DNA from 3 places in the Erwinia sp. 2186 genome. Region 2 is predicted to be linked to each of the others. Evidence: predicted binding sites of a transcription regulator. Region 2 holds the regulator's gene; each other region holds the start of a gene.
The links. Region 2 encodes LexA, which represses DNA repair genes until DNA is damaged. Its sites were predicted from a motif close to TNCTGTATGTACATACAGNA; they were not measured.
Positions count from the first base shown of each region.

Region 1 (5,651 bases), 1.4 Mb from region 2:
TTGGGGCAGCGCTATGCCACGATTGCCTTTGGCGCGCTGCTGATCGCTATCTATACCCTGCTCGGCCTTGGGCTGTTCCCTCAGTGGTATCTGCAACCTTCCCTGCTGCTGGTCGGCGCTATCTGGTACAACCTGCTGACGCTCACCGGACACGTTATTTTTCCCGTCCGTCCGTTACAGGAAAACATCGCCCGCAGCTTTGAAGGGCTGGCAGTGTATCTGGAGGCAAAAGCGGGGTTATTCGACCCGGATATCGAAGAGAATGAAAATGCGTCGTTGATCGACGTGGCCATGGCCAACAGTCAGTTGGTGGCGACACTCAACCAGGCAAAAATTTCGATTCAGTCCCGCTTACGTGGGGACCGGGGACAACGCAGCACGCGCAGAACGCTGCATTATTACTTTGTCGCTCAGGACATTCATGAGCGTGCCAGCTCTTCCCATGCGCAATACCACGCGCTGCGGCAGGAATACCGTTACAGCGATATTCTGTTTCGCTTTCAACGCCTGCTGACGCTGCAGGCAAAGGCCTGCCAGCAGTTGGCAAACTGCATTCTGCTGCGCGAAACCTATCAGCATAACAGCCGCTTTGAGCGAACCTTCATTCACCTCAACGCCGCGCTGGATCGTCTTGCTACTGCCCGTCCAGGAAGCAGTGACGTCAAAGCCATGCACTATTTGTTAAATAACCTCAAAGCCATAGACGCCCAACTGGCGACAATTGAATCAGAGCAAATTCTGGAAAGCCATCATGAGAATCATGATCAAACGCTCTCCAGCGAAGGATTAACCGGTTGGGCCGATATTCGTTTACGTATCAGCCGCCATTTATCGCCAGAATCCCCGCTTTTCCGCCATGCGGTGCGGATGTCGCTGCTGTTGTGTGCCGGCTATGGGTTTGTTCAGCTGACTGGCCTTGAGCACGGCTATTGGATCCTGCTGACCAGCCTGTTTGTCTGCCAGCCGAACTACAATGCCACCAAACGCAGATTAGCATTGCGTATTGTGGGAACCGTGGCGGGTATCGTACTTGGGTTGCCTTTACTGTGGCTGGTGCCTTCTGTCGAGGGGCAGCTGATACTGATCGTGGTCACCGGCGTGCTGTTCTTCGCCTTCCGTCAGTCGCAATATGCTCATGCCACAATGTTTATCACCTTGCTGGTACTGTTCTGTTTCAATCTGCTGGGTGAAGGGTTTGAGATTGCCCTGCCCCGCATCTTTGATACGTTGTTAGGCTGCGGCATTGCCTGGCTGGCGGTGGCTTTCCTCTGGCCAGACTGGCGTTTTCGTCGGCTGTCTTCGGTTGCAGAACGCACGCTGACCGCTAACTGCCGCTATCTGGATGCCATTCTGGTTCAGTATCATCAGGGAAAAGACAACCGGCTGGATTACCGTATTGCCCGCCGTGACGCCCACAACGGTGATGCTGAGCTGGCTTCAGTGGTGTCTAACATCTCCGCAGAGAAGAATGCTTCCGCCTCGTTGCGGGAAGCGGCGTTTCGTCTACTGTGCCTCAACCACTCCTTCCTCAGCTATATCTCGGCGCTGGGCGCGCACCGGGAAAAGATCACCCGGCCTGCCATGCTGCAATTGATGGATGATGCCGTCTGCTACGTCGATGACGTGCTGCATATTGATCTTATCGATGAACAAAAAACCCAAAGATTGTTGTCGAGCCTCTCTGAGCGACTGGCAGCAACGGAAGCCGACCCGGAAACCAAAGAGCCGCTGGTGCTTCAGCAGGTGGGTCTGTTGATCGCATTACTGCCAGAAATCGCTCAGTTAAAAAAACAGGTCCTGGAAACTTAACGTCTTCTCAGTTCGCTCAGCGTCTGGTACAGCAAGGTTTCGCGGTGCCAGCCCCTGAGCTCCTCTTTGATCGCCCCCGGCAGTGCTTCACAATGCAGCCCCTCGATCGCGCCTTGCAACGCAAAAAGAATATTCACCCCAAGACTTTTATTTTTCTCGTGCAATTTTAACCAACTGCGCTTTGCGCCCAGCTGCTTTAACATCTCTGCGTTAGCGATACCCACCCGCCTGAGCTGCACTTCCAGTTTCATACTGAGATTAGGCAAATCCTTCAGCCGCCCCGAGTTTTGATGCAGTTTTTTATCCTGCATCGCCCCTTTCAGACACAATTGACAGAGCGCAACCAACTGTTCAGGCTCGGCCCACAGCGGGTTGTCCACGCGGTAGTATTCCAGCGCGACAGGGATCCCCCTTTTGTTAAACATCAACGGTTTCATCTTACGTTCAATGATATACGGCCTCACTTCTTCACAGGCCCGAAGATAGAGATCGCCCTCACTGACAAGCGCAAAGACCACGCTTTCCACTGATAAACTGTAGCCACCAAACTGGCTACGGCTATTTATCTCGCCCAGCGAAGAAAGCTGACGTTTTGCCCTGATAATATTGCTTTTTGAGTCCTTCATATTCCGCATCCTTAACGTTGTAAGACATCCTGGTGTTTCTCCTTTCCTGCAGAAAAAAAATAGGCAATCGCCGTTACAAGTTCAATCAATGATTTGCTTTGCACCCTATCGATTTGTGTTTTTGCGAGGCGTTTTCAAAAAAATAAGGTTGATCTTTGGACACCCTCGCTATACTGTACATCCATACAGTAACCCTGCGAGCGAAGCCAATATGCAAACTCATTCCCTGAAATCTTCTTCTGTTAAAACTGGTGTGCGGACTGCTCCAGACTGTGCGAAAGCCCAGCCTGCAGCTGCGGCGGGCTTAATCAGTGAGCTGACTTACAGCGAGAATCAGCCTGCTATGACGCAAATGCTGCTGCTGCCCTTACTGCAACAGTTAGGGACTCAGTCACGCTGGCAATTGTGGTTGACGCCTCATCAAAAATTGAGCCGTAGCTGGTTGATTGAGTCAGGGTTACCGCTGGATAAAGTGATGCAGATTAATCATTCCGGTGCTATTACTACCGTAGAGGCGATGATCAAAGCATTACAGACGGGAAATTACAGTGTGGTTTTAGGTTGGTTGACGGGCGAGATCACCTTAGAAGATCGTCAGCGGCTGCAAAAAGCGGCATTTGCTGGCAAGGCTTTGGGGCTGATTATGCGACCCGATCGGATCAATTCTGCCTCCTCCAGACCGTTTAATGGCTTAAAAATTCACTCTACTTTGTATCATTAAGTAAAAATAAGAAATTTCTCACGAGAAAATTCTGCAGCTGGCTCGTTAAGCCCCTGATTATGCTATGAGCCTGCGGGACAATGGTTTAGCGCCATTTTCCCCTCAGGTTTTACCTGTATAACCTGTCTGCAGATGTGTAAATTTGTGTACGAAAGCCTATTTTTTTGCTGACCGTCGTCACATCATACTTGTAAGTTTGCTGGTACGTTGTAGACTTTACGTCGCCAGGGTGCTCAATAATCTCCAGTTTTTGGATGAGTCACAATCGAGCTTTATAACCCGGCGAAGGATTAATCAAAGAGCTAATTAAAGCTCATTGCCTATTTGGATGATAACGAGGCGCAATAATGAAAAAGACAGCTATCGCAATTGCAGTGGCACTGGCTGGCTTCGCTACCGTAGCGCAGGCCGCTCCTAAAGATAACACCTGGTATACTGGTGCAAAACTGGGTTGGTCTCAGTACCATGACACTGGTTACTACGGTAACGGTTATGCAAACAATGACGGCCCAACTCACGAAAGCCAGCTTGGTGCAGGTGCTTTCGGTGGCTACCAGGCTAACCAATACCTGGGCTTCGAACTGGGTTATGACTGGCTGGGACGTATGCCTAACAAAGGCAACGTAACTAACGGCGCATTCAAAGCACAGGGCGTTCAGCTGGCTGCTAAACTGAGCTACCCAATCACTGACGATCTGGACGTGTATACGCGTCTGGGCGGCATGGTATGGCGTGCAGACTCTACTCAGCAGAACACCATTACTGGCAACCGCCAGAGCGACCACGACACCGGTGTTTCTCCACTGGCTGCCGTTGGTGTTGAATACGCACTGACTCAGAACTGGGCAACCCGTCTGGATTACCAGTGGGTTAACAACATCGGTGATGCACAGACCGTTGGTGCTCGTCCAGACAACGGCATGTTAGCACTGGGTGTTTCTTACCGTTTCGGTCAGGACGAAGCTGCTGCTCCAGCACCAGCTCCAGCGCCTGCTCCAGCGCCAGTTGTTGAAACCAAGCGTTTCACTCTGAAATCAGACGTTCTGTTCACCTTCAACAAAGCTTCCCTGAAGCCAGAAGGTCAGCAGGCTCTGGATCAGCTGTACACCCAGCTGAGCTCACTGGATCCTAAAGATGGTTCTGTTGTTGTTCTGGGCTATACCGACCGTATCGGTTCTGACCAGTACAACCAGAAACTGTCCGAGAAACGTGCTCAGTCAGTAGTTGACTACCTCGTTTCTAAAGGCATCCCTTCTAACAAGATCTCTGCACGCGGTATGGGTGAATCTAACCCAGTTACCGGCAACACCTGTGACAGCGTGAAAGGCCGTAATGCCCTGATCGATTGCCTGGCACCGGATCGTCGCGTAGAAATCGAAGTTAAAGGCATCAAAGATGTTGTAACTCAGCCACAGGGCTAAGTTCTCTTTGATGAAAAAACCCCGCTTCGGCGGGGTTTTTTTTGGTCTTTATTTTGTCTGCCGGAACCGGCGGAAGGCGCTTTACGGAAGAAATTAATCCGGCTTACCGAGAATGGCCTGCAGATCTTGTTTCAAAGAAGACATCTGCGTGGCGTATTTTTCTTTACGTTCAGCATCTTCTATCAGCTGCACAATCGTTTCGGAAAGCGTGCTGTTACGACGTTGAGCCAGACCGGCCAGACGCTGCCAGACCAGATACTCCAGGTCGATAGATTTTTTGCGTGTGTGCTGATGTTCAGCATTAAAGTGACGCTTGCGACGGGCGCGAATGGTTTGTTTCATCCGGTTTTCGAGCGCCGGATTAATATGTTGAGCAATCCAGGTTAAGACATCAACTGGGCGATTCTCCATCGCCAACAGTTCGTCCACCACCGCCTGAGCCGCACTGTATTCCAGATATCGGGTGATCGCTTCACCCTCCCGGTGTTTTTTCACCAGGTATTTCCATTTCCAACCGCTTTCAAGATTTTCCAGTTGCTGATATTTCATCGGAATCTCATGCTGATTTCGTGACGAGTTTAGAATAACAGCTTTTTTTAAGCATGCCGTAAAGAAAACGGGCTTGTTATCGCAATCTGCTGCTGAACATCGTTAGAAGTGTCACTCTACGATGCTTAACAGGCTGAAATCTTGTATAATGCCGCTTTTACTCATTTCAGAAAAATACGATAACTTTGACCAACAACAGACTTGAATGGCGTGCCCTACAGCCCGATACAGAAAGCGTTCAGCCCCTCTTCCTGCAGGCGCCTGAAGACGACGCCAGCTGCTTTGATGCCGTGCAATCACGCCTGTTTAATGGCCTGAGTCTGCTGCTGCAAACGCCGGCTAAATTGCCGCTGATGCTGATTAAAACAGCTGAAAACGTCGAATATCAGGCTTTACTGCAAGATGTTCTTTCTGGCCTCAGCGAAGATGATGAGGCGACGTTACAAGGAGGCCATTACCAGATTGACGGTATGTCGGTCACCTGGCGTGCTGCGGAAACGGAGCAGGATAACTTTGCCAGCACCG
Region 1 is NZ_CM173824.1:3,144,303-3,149,953, forward strand. Features, by position in the region: gene yccS (YccS family putative transporter) at 1-1,809, shown strand, start outside; gene ACXKZG_RS14610 (TfoX/Sxy family DNA transformation protein) at 1,806-2,435, opposite strand; gene sulA (SOS-induced cell division inhibitor SulA) at 2,647-3,156, shown strand; gene ompA (porin OmpA) at 3,504-4,577, shown strand; gene matP (macrodomain Ter protein MatP) at 4,671-5,126, opposite strand; gene ACXKZG_RS14630 (AAA family ATPase) at 5,312-5,651, shown strand, end outside.
Region 1: sulA (SOS-induced cell division inhibitor SulA) is a predicted target of LexA. The motif match lies at 2,607-2,626, and genes of this name have one in related genera.

Region 2 (5,651 bases):
CGCTGGATTTTCTGCTTGAACAGGGATTTGTGCACCGCGTTGAGTCCACCAACAGCTACGTGGTCTGCCATCATTTTGAACAGCCTTCTCACACTTCTGCGATGCTGATTTGCGATCGCTGCGGGTCAGTTGCAGAGCAACAGGCTGAAGGGGTGGAAAACATTTTGAAAATGCTGGCCCTGACCTCGGGATTCGCACTGGCTAACAGTGTTATTGAAGCTCATGGGTTGTGCCGGGGTTGTGTGGAAGTTGAAGCCTGTACGCATCAGGATGCATGCCAGCACGATCATACTGTCACCAGCAAGAAGCGTGGCAAGTAGAGCGTTATCGCAGGGTAAGTTCTGAAGTAAAGAAGGGGGAGTGCTGGGGGATTAAGTGGCACTGTCCTTGTGCCGGGGTAGGAGCATCGTCCTGAAACTAAATCTTGTCAGAGATTTTGCTGCCAATCAGAAACGGTGGTTATTGTGGGTTTCCCACTCACCGAGTTCCTTCTCTGCTTGCTCTTTGCCATATCCGTAGCGTTCCTGAATCTTGCCTACAAGCTGATCGCGTTTACCTTCGACGACGGTCAGGTCGTCATCAGTCAGCTTGCCCCATTTTTCTTTAAATTTACCTTTCAACTGTTTCCAGTTACCGCTGGCTTCGTCTTTGTTCATCTTATAACTCCTCAACCTTAGGTTCACAGCTTTAGGGATTTCGTCTTTGCAGACCACACAGCAGCAACATAAAACGCTGCTTAACTGCTTAACGTACAGATAATTGTAGTAGATGATGGCGAGTTTGCCCGTAATGGCGAAAGATAAAGCCACATTTTTAGCTAAAAGTGACAACGAAAAGTGAAAAAAGGCAGGGAGATCAGCAGATAACGAAGCGGCAGGCGGGTGTAACGAATTATTTCAGCCCGCAAACCAGCTGTTGTTGCGCCAGTGCCTGCGCCAGATGAGCCACAAGGTCAGCCCACGCAGCAGCAGGAACACGGTAACGGCCAGCCACAGACCATGGTTGCCTAATGCCGGCACGGTGAACAGCGTCGCGCCGTAGCCCAGTGCCGCAATCAGCATGCCGTTGCGCATTTCGCTGGCGCGCGTGGCACCAATAAACATGCCATCCAGCAGATAACACCAGACACCGCAGACCGGCAGAACAATCTGCCAGAACAGATAGGTGTCAGCCTGCTGCTGTAGTTCGGGGATTGAGGTCAGTAAGGCAACAATATGCGTCCCGGCCAGTCCATAGAGAATTGAAAAGGCCAGCGCCACCAGTCCTGCCTGGCGACAGGCCGCGTGCCAAATCAGCAGCAACCTTTTTGCGTCCTTTGCCCCATAGGCTTCGCCGGAGCAGGCTTCTACCGCATAGGCAAAGCCGTCCAGCGCGTAAGCGGTAAAGGTCAGGAACATCAACAATACGGCGTTGACGGCGACGACTTCACTTCCCAGCCGCGCACCCAATATCGTCAAGGAAACAAAGCACAGTTGCAGCAGTAAAGATCGCAACATAATGTCCCGATTCAGCCGCAGCAGCCGGCCGAAATTGCCCTGCCAGGCGGTTTTCAGCATCGGCAGCGAAATGCCCCGCAGCTTCAGCACCCGCCAGACCATCACCAGCCCAATCGCCAGCGTAACGTATTCTGCAATCGCGGTGGCCGCCGCCGCACCCTGCACGCCCCAGCCCAGCCCCATCACGAACCACAGATCCAGCACGATGTTGACCAGGTTTCCCACAACCAGCAGGATCACCGGCGCACGGGCATACTGTACGCCCAGCAGCCAGCCCAGTAATACCAGGTTGGCCAGCGTCGCAGGTGCACTTAACCAGCGGATATTCATAAATAGGGCGGCCTGATGCAGCACGGCAGGATCGCCACCCACGACAGAGAGCGCCAGGTGGTTAAGCGGGGATTTCAGCAGAATAAACAGCAGGCCAGCCGCCAGGGCAATCAATAATGGTTGCATCAGTGCACGGGCCAGCGCAGGTTTATCACCCGCACCAAACGCCTGCGCGGTTAATCCGGTGGTGCTCATCCGCAGGAACAGCAGCAGCATAAACAGGAAGCTGGTCGCGGTAGTGCCCACGGCAACGCCGCCGAGGTAGGAAGGACTGTCAAGGTGACCAATGACCGCGGTATCCACCAGGCCCAGTAAGGGCACGGAGATATTCGACAGGATCATTGGCAGCGCCAGCCGCCAGAGTTGGTTATCTGAGGGAGAAAATAATCGCATGGTCATCCACTGTGCGACTGGCTTAAAAGCATCACGGAAGCTGAATATGCCAGTCAATAAGGCATACAGCTTACCAAAAGAGAAACGCGCCGCGAAAGCAGCGCGTTAAGGTCAGGCGTTTACAGCCAGTTGCCGTTGCGGATTACGCCGACGGCCAGACCTTCAATCGACAGGGTCTGCAAGCGCAGATCGACCACGATCGGTTGGAATTCGCCGTTTTCAGGCAGCAGATGCACGATATTGCCCTGCTTCTTGAGGCGCTTTACCGTCACCTCGTCGTCAATGCGCGCAACCACGACCTGGCCATTACGCACATCCTGAGTCTTATGCACAGCCAACAGATCGCCGTCCATAATCCCGATATCTTTCATCGACATGCCGCTAACACGCAGCAGGAAGTCGGCGCCCGGCTTGAACAGTTCAGGATCCACCTTGTAGTGACCTTCAATGTGCTCTTCCGCCAGCAAAGGTTCACCTGCGGCGACACGGCCAATCAACGGCAACCCTTCCTCTTCTTCCATCATCAGACGGATACCGCGAGACGCGCCGGAAACAATCTCGATCACGCCTTTACGTGCCAGCGCTTTGAGATGCTCTTCAGCCGCATTCGGGGAACGGAAACCGAGCTGTGCAGCGATTTCTGCCCGCGTCGGTGGCATGCCGGTCTGGTTAATGTGGTCGCGTATCAGGTCATAAACCTGCTGCTGCCTTGCAGTTAGTGCTTTCATCCCGCCCCCTGGTTGTTTATACAGTCAGCTGTGAGTATATACAGGTATTTGTGCGTTGAAAACCTAAAGATGTGGAAAAAACAGCAGTTTGTCAGATTATGGAAAGCGCGCCGCAATCAGGGAATTAGCAGCATTACCCAGACGAAAACAGCGAGTAGTATCGTCAGCAGGACGGCAGCGGAGCCCATATCTTTGGCGCGACCCGATAAAGGATGCATCTCGCTGCCAATGCGGTCGACCACCGCTTCCAGCGCGCTGTTAAGGATTTCAACAATGATCACCAACATCACGGACCCTATCAGCAACACCCGCGTGACGGCGTCCACATCCAGCCAGCACGCCACAATCACCGCGACAATGCCGGCCACCGCTTCCTGGCGAAAAGCCGCTTCGTTTTGCCAGGCGGCGCGTATTCCTTTCCAGGAATAACCGGCGGCATTAATGATACGAGTCAATCCGGTGACGTTATTTGCCATAATCAGGGAACCCTTTGAGATGTTTAACGTCAATGTCTGGGTGGCGCACATTTTGCAACACCACAGATCTCACTGGCGCTTTCTGGTATGCTTGCGGCGCTTTGCTAACAAGAGGCTTCATGGTATCTATGTCAGGTTGGCGTAACTTATATTATAACTTATTGAATTTACCAGTAAAATTCCTGGTAAAAAGTAAAGCGATTCCCGCCGAGCCGGTTTCCGAGCTGGCGCTGGATACATCGCGCCCTATTATGTATGTGCTGCCTTATGATTCAAAGGCCGATCTGCTGGCGTTGCGTGAGCAATGCCGTAAACAGGATCTGCCCGATCCTTTAGATCCGCTGGAAATCGACGGTACGGTTTTGCCACGTCATGTGTTTATCCATGACGGCCCACGCGTATTCCCCTATTTCGTGCCTAACGTTGAATCGGTAAAACTGTTCCACGAATACCTCGATTTGCACCGCAGCAACCCGCTGCTGGACGTGCAGATGGTGCCGGTATCCGTGATGTTTGGCCGGGCTCCAGGCCGCGAAGTGCAGGGCGACGATCAGCCTCATCTGCGCGTGTTGAACGGCATCCAAAAATTCTTTGCCGTGCTGTGGTTAGGCCGCGACAGCTTTGTCCGCTTCTCACCGATGGTTTCCCTGCGCCGTATGGCAACGGAACACGGCACCGACAAAATCATTGCGCAGAAGCTGGCGCGCGTGGCACGCATGCACTTTGCCCGTCAGCGCCTGGCGGCCATTGGCCCGCGTTTGCCGGTGCGTCAGGACCTGTTTAATAAACTGCTGCAGTCCAAAGCCATCGCTAAAGCGGTGGAAGACGAAGCGCGCAGCAAGAAAATCTCCCATGAAAAAGCCCAGCAGAACGCCGTTGAGCTGATGGAAGAGATCGCCGCCGACTTCTCTTATGAAGCCATCCGTCTGACGGACCGCATCATGGGCTGGACGTGGAGCAAGCTGTATCAGGGCATCAACGTCAACGGCGGCGAGCGCGTGCGTCAGCTGGCGCAAGACGGCCACGAGATCGTCTACGTGCCCTGCCACCGTAGTCATATGGACTACCTGCTGCTCTCTTATGTGCTGTATCACCAGGGTCTGGTGCCACCGCACATTGCCGCCGGTATCAACCTGAACTTCTGGCCAGCGGGCCCGATTTTCCGCCGTCTGGGCGCATTCTTTATCCGCCGTACCTTCAAGGGTAATAAGCTCTACTCAACGGTATTCCGTGAATATCTCGGCGAGCTGTTCACCCGGGGTTACTCGGTAGAATACTTTGTCGAAGGCGGTCGTTCCCGTACCGGTCGTCTGCTTGACCCGAAAACCGGCACGCTGTCGATGACAATTCAGGCGATGCTGCGCGGCGGTAACCGCCCTATCACACTGGTGCCGATCTATATCGGTTATGAGCACGTGATGGAAGTGGGAACCTACGCCAAAGAGTTACGTGGTGCGACGAAAGAAAAAGAAGGGTTTATGCAGATGGTGCGCGGACTGCGCAAGCTGCGTAACCTCGGCCAGGGGTATGTGAACTTCGGGGAGCCGCTGCCGTTGGTGACCTACCTGAACAAGCATGTGCCTGAGTGGCGTGATGCCATCGACCCCATCGAAGCCCAGCGCCCAGCCTGGCTGACGCCTGCGGTGAATGACATCGCGCAGCGCGTGATGGTGCGTATCAACAACGCCGGTGCGGCCAATGCCATGAACCTGTGCGTTACCGCCCTGCTCGCATCGCGCCAGCGCTCGCTGACCCGTGAACAGTTGACCGAGCAGTTGGCGTGCTACGTTCAGTTGCTGCGTAACGTGCCGTATTCGCCGGACTCGACCGTGCCGGACATGACGCCAGAAGCGCTGCTGAACCATGCGTTAAGCATGAACAAGTTCGATATTGAGCAGGATAACATTGGCGAAATCATCGTACTGCCGCGCGAGCAGGCCGTGCTGATGACCTACTATCGCAACAACGTTCACCATATGCTGGTGATGCCGTCGCTGATCGCGGTGATCCTGTCGCATTACCGCGAACTGAGCCGGGCCGAACTGCTGCGTCAGATCAGCGTGATTTACCCGATGCTGAAGAGCGAGTTGTTCCTGCACTGGAATAAAGAAGATCTGCCTGCCGTGCTGGATTCGCTGGTGAGCGAGATGGCGCGTCAGGGCCTGCTGACGGCCGATGACCAGACGCTGCGTCTGAGCCCGGCACGCTTCCCAACGCTGCAACTGCTG
Region 2 is NZ_CM173824.1:4,541,845-4,547,495, forward strand. Features, by position in the region: gene zur (zinc uptake transcriptional repressor Zur) at 1-320, shown strand, start outside; gene ACXKZG_RS21170 (CsbD family protein) at 447-656, opposite strand; gene dinF (MATE family efflux transporter DinF) at 897-2,219, opposite strand; gene lexA (transcriptional repressor LexA) at 2,339-2,947, opposite strand; gene ACXKZG_RS21185 (diacylglycerol kinase) at 3,064-3,423, opposite strand; gene plsB (glycerol-3-phosphate 1-O-acyltransferase PlsB) at 3,552-5,651, shown strand, end outside.

Region 3 (5,651 bases), 730 kb from region 2:
CCCAAGCTTGAGGTGCAGGGCGCTTTTCGCCCCTCTCCCAACTTGGTAAACTGATGGCGACCTCACCTCTAAAGGACTTTCCCTATGTATCAGGACATCATTCGCGCCGAGCTCAACGAAGCAGCGGAAACGCTCAATAAATTCCTCAGTGACGATGCCAATATTCACGCTATCCAGCGCGCTGCGGTGCTGCTGGCAGACGCCTTCAAAGCCGGTGGCAAAGTGCTTTCCTGCGGCAACGGCGGCTCCCATTGTGACGCCATGCACTTCGCTGAAGAGCTGACCGGGCGCTACCGTGAGAACCGTCCAGGCTATCCGGCCATTGCTATCTCTGATGTCAGCCACCTGTCCTGCGTCAGCAACGATTTTGGCTATGATTTCGTCTTCTCGCGTTACCTTGAAGCGGTCGGTAAATCCGGTGATGTGCTGTTCGGAATCTCCACCTCCGGCAACTCCGCCAACGTGATCAAAGCGGTTGAAGCCGCTCGCGCTCAGGGCATGAAGGTGATCACCCTGACCGGCAAAGATGGCGGCAAGATGGACGGCATGGCCGATGTGGAAATCCGTGTACCGCACTTTGGTTACGCCGACCGCATTCAGGAAATCCACATCAAAGTGATCCACATCCTGATCCTGCTGATTGAAAAAGAGATGGCCGAGTAGTTTTTCTGGCCAGCTGCGGCTGGCCGCTACGTGAGGATTTTCTATGTGCGAATTGCTCGGGATGAGCGCGAATGTTCCGACGGATATCTGTTTTAGCTTTACCGGGCTGGTGCAGCGCGGCGGGGGAACGGGTCCGCACAAAGATGGCTGGGGCATTACCTTTTACGAGGGAAAAGGCTGCCGCACCTTTAAAGATCCCGAGCCCAGCTTTAATTCGCCTATCGCGCGGCTGGTGCAGGAATACCCGATCAAGTCCCGTTCGGTGGTGGCGCATATCCGCCAGGCCAACCGGGGCGAAGTGTCGCTGGAAAATACCCATCCGTTCACCCGTGAACTGTGGGGCCGCAACTGGACCTATGCGCACAACGGGCAGCTGAAAGGCTATAAAGGGATGGATACCGGGCCGTTCAGGCCGATCGGTGAAACGGACAGCGAGCAGGCATTTTGCTGGCTGCTGCATAAGCTGACCACCCGTTATCCGCGTACGCCCGGGAACTGGCCGGCGGTATTCCGTTATATTGCTGAACTGGCGGCGGAGCTGCGTGAGAAGGGCGTGTTTAATATGCTGCTGTCGGACGGGCGGTATTTAATGGCGTTTTGTTCGACCAATCTTTTCTGGATCACCCGACGGGCACCGTTTGGCAAAGCCACGTTGCTGGATCAGGATGTCGAGATTGATTTTCAAAAGCAGACCACGCCGAACGACGTGGTCACGGTGATCGCCACTCAGCCCCTGACGGGGAATGAAACCTGGAACAAGATTGAACCAGGTGACTGGGCGTTATTTTGCCTCGGTGAGCGCGAGCGCTGATCCGGAAACCGGCGCGCTGATCAGGGAACCTGGCTGGTTCAGCACGTAATGACCTTCATTAACACTCACTGACGGCGGCAGGCGGTTTTGCACAAATTGTGCATAACCAGGCTGCAGCTGTTTCCAGAAGCTGTAATACACCGAATTGCGATGACGCTGCAGATTGCTGTCGGTCATGCGGAACGGGTAAATGCTCACTTCCACTCGCGGCTGGCCGTTACGCAGCGCCGCATCAACAAACTGATAGATATCGGCAATGTTGGCATCGGTCATCGCATAGCAGCCAATCGACACGCAGCTGCCGTGGATCATCAGGTATTTCCCTTCATAACCCTGCTGGCGATCGTATTCGTTGGGGAAGCCGACGTTAATGGCGCGGTAGAACCGGCTGTCAGGCTTCAGCTGGGAAAGTCCCACGCTGTAAAATCCTTCCGGACTTTTAAAATCGCCCTGACGACGTTTTGGGCCTAAACCGCCCGAAAAGTTACAGATGCGGTAGCTGTCCAGCAAGCGGTAGTCGTTACCGATTTTGCCATACAGTTCCAGCGTACGTTCTTCTTTGAAAATCTGGATATACACGGGGGTGCCGAGTAATTGTTTCTTTAACTCTTTGCTTACCGGCGCGAGCGGAAGTACCGGGGACGTTGGTACGCTGGCGAAGACGACGGCTGGCAGAAAAATCATCGCAAACAGCAGTGCGATTTTGCCCATTCTGGTTCCCTTGAAAAAGAGGGTTGGATGCTATGCCCGAGGGCAGTGTCACTTGCAATATCGGAGAAATCCGCTATCGCTGCGTCACATTAGCATTGTCTATTTTTTTATCAAGTCGCCAGTGAACAAATTGAGAAAGAAAAAATTGCCGGAAGCCTATGCCGCTGCGCTTTACCGGGCGAACGGCATGTTGAAACCCGGCTGATTAACTGTATACTTATCCAGTGCATCTGGGGGGGATATGCGTAAGATCATTCACGTTGATATGGACTGCTTTTTCGCGGCGGTAGAAATGCGCGACGATCCCAGCCTGCGTGATATCCCGATCGCCATTGGCGGCAGCCATCTGAAGCGCGGGGTTATCAGCACGGCCAACTACCCTGCGCGGAAGTTTGGTGTGCACAGCGCCATGTCCACCGCGATGGCGCTGAAGCTCTGCCCGCATCTGAAAGTGATCCCTGGCCGCTTCGAAGCCTATAAAGAAGCCAGCCAGCATATTCGTGAAATCTTCTCGCGCTACACCTCGCTGATTGAACCGCTGTCGCTGGACGAAGCCTATCTCGACGTCACCGACAGCCCGCACTGTCACGGCTCTGCCACGCTGATGGCGCACGACATCCGCCAGACCATCGCCCGCGAACTCAATCTCACCGCTTCCGCCGGCATTGCGCCGATCAAGTTCGCCGCCAAAATCGCCTCCGATTTAAACAAGCCTGACGGGCAGTATGTGATTACGCCCGACTCGCTACCGCAGTTTCTGCTGACGCTGCCGCTGGCGAAAATTCCCGGCGTCGGTAAAGTCACCGCCAAAAAGCTGGAGGAAATGGGGCTGCAAACCTGCGCTGACGTGCAGAGCACCGATCTCTCCGCGCTGTTAAAACGCTTTGGCAAGTTTGGCCGGGTGATCTGGGAACGCAGCAACGGCATCGACGAGCGGGAAGTGGTGACCGAGCGCTTACGCAAATCACTCGGCGTGGAACGCACGCTGTCGGAAGATATTCACAGCTGGGAAGCCTGCCTGGAGATCATCGATTTCCTGTATGACGAGCTGGAGCGTCGGCTGATCAAAATCAAACCTGACCGGCAGATTGCGCGTCAGGGCGTGAAGCTGAAGTTCTCCGATTTCCAGCAAACCACTCAGGAGCACATCTGGCCGATGCTGAATAAGGCGGATTTGATCGAGGTGGCGCGCAAAACCTGGGAAGAGCGACGCGGTGGAAGAGGCGTCAGGCTGGTGGGATTGCACGTTACGCTGCTGAATCCGCAGCTGGAAAGGCAGTTATTGCTGGGGCTGTAAGACGGCGGAGTTGTGATCGACAGAGGTTGCCGGGGGATGAAAGAAAACGGGCGGAATCTCATCCGCCCGTCAGCCGGCTTATGACTTGGCCGGGATCGCCTTCAGCAGCGCGGTCAGCAGTTTCCAGTACAGGCCAACGCTTTCGATATGCACTTGCTCATCCGGTGAGTGTGGGCCGGTAATGGTCGGTCCGATAGACACCATATCCATGTCCGGATACGGCTTCTTAAACAGACCACATTCCAGACCCGCGTGGATCACCTGAATGTTCGGCGTTTTGCCAAACAGTTTTTTATAGGTCTCACCAACCAGCGCCATCACCGGCGAGGACGCGTCCGGCTGCCAGCCAGGGTAATTGCCTTTGGCCACGGTTTTCGCGCCCGCCAGCTCGCCTAACGCGGTCAGCATTTCCACCACGTAGTCTTTCCCGCTGTCGATCAGCGAACGGATCAGGCAGTTGATCTTCGCTTCATCCTCTTTCAACGACACCACGCCAAGGTTCAGCGAGGTTTCGACCACGCCTTTCATCACGTCTGAATTACGGATCACGCCGTTTGGCGTGCTGTTCATCAGGGCAATAAAGGTATCGCGGCTTGCCGCCGTCAGCGCCTGGTCGCCAGCCGCCACGTTCTCAACCACGATGTTGATGTTCTTCTCTTTCAGGCTCAGCTCGGACTTAAGCGTTTCCAGATAGCTCAGCGCCAGGCTTTTCAGCGCGTCGACGTTGTCTGCCGGTACCGCCAGCGTGGCCACCGCTTCACGCGGGATGGCGTTGCGCAGCGTGCCGCCGGTGAAGTCCACCAGACGCAGATCCAGCGCCTTAGCGTGCGCGAACAGGAAGCGGGACAGCAGCTTGTTGGCGTTACCCAGACCGACGTGAATATCACAGCCAGAGTGGCCGCCTTTCAGGCCTTTCAGGGTCAGCTTCAGCGGCTCGTAGCCAGCCGGAACGGCTTCACGGCTGATGGCGAGCGTCGAGGTGAAATCAATGCCACCGGCGCAACCCATATAGATCTCACCTTCTTCTTCGGAGTCGGTGTTGATCAGGATATCGGCCTGCAGCCAGTTCGGCTGAAGACCAAAGGCGCCGACCATGCCGGTCTCTTCGGTCATGGTCAGCAGCACTTCCAGCGGACCGTGCTCAACGCTCGGGTCGGCCAGCACCGCCAGCGCGGACGCCATGCCAATGCCGTTATCGGCGCCCAGCGTGGTGCCGCGCGCTTTTACCCATTCGCCGTCAATCCATGGCTGAATCGGATCTTTCGTGAAGTCATGCACGGTGTCGTTATTTTTCTGCGGCACCATATCGAGGTGCGCCTGCAGGGCAACCGGCTTCAGATTTTCCAGACCGGCAGTGGCAGGCTTGCGGATCAGAATGTTACCCACTGCATCGCGGTCGGTCGTTAAACCTTGCTCTTTCGCCCACGACAGAATGTGTTCTGCCAGTGCTTCTTCGTGATAAGACGGGTGCGGAATCGAGCAGATTTTGGCAAAAATATCCCACAACGGCTGGGGGAAAAGTTGAGATAATTCAGACACGACAAATCTCCTGTGTCATCACCATCGGCCAGCTGGGCTGCGGATGGCGAGGATGTTTAGCGAGTGGATGACTCCCGTCAGATGCTCTGACGCGATGGGCAAAGAATATCATCGTTTCCCCAGCCGTGCTTACTTCGCGGAAGGAAAAAAGGGTCACGGCGCTGGTTTTTAGCGGCTCAGATCACTATAATTCCGCGCAACCTCTCCCATTGTACATTTTTAAGCCAACACCATTGGTCGGGACTCCTTTATGAGTGAAAAATACGTCGTCACCTGGGACATGCTGCAAATTCATGCCCGTAAACTGGCCCAGCGCCTGCTTCCTGTTGAACAGTGGAAAGGCATTATCGCGGTCAGCCGCGGTGGTCTGGTTCCCGCCTCTTTGCTGGCTCGTGAGCTGTGCATCCGCTACGTCGATACCGTGTGCATCTCCAGCTACGATCACGACAACCAGCGCGAAATGACCGTGCTGAAGCGTGCAGAAGGCGATGGTGAAGGCTTTATCGTCATTGACGATCTGGTAGATACTGGCGGCACCGCTCAGGCCATCCGTGATATGTATCCAAAAGCGCACTTCGTCACCATTTTCGCTAAGCCAGCCGGTCGCCCGCTGGTGGACGACTATGTGGT
Region 3 is NZ_CM173824.1:3,814,051-3,819,701, reverse strand. Features, by position in the region: gene lpcA (D-sedoheptulose 7-phosphate isomerase) at 85-663, shown strand; gene ACXKZG_RS17900 (class II glutamine amidotransferase) at 707-1,474, shown strand; gene dpaA (peptidoglycan meso-diaminopimelic acid protein amidase) at 1,445-2,185, opposite strand; gene dinB (DNA polymerase IV) at 2,427-3,482, shown strand; gene pepD (beta-Ala-His dipeptidase) at 3,561-5,021, opposite strand; gene gpt (xanthine phosphoribosyltransferase) at 5,272-5,651, shown strand, end outside.
Region 3: dinB (DNA polymerase IV) is a predicted target of LexA. The motif match lies at 2,393-2,412, and genes of this name have one in related genera.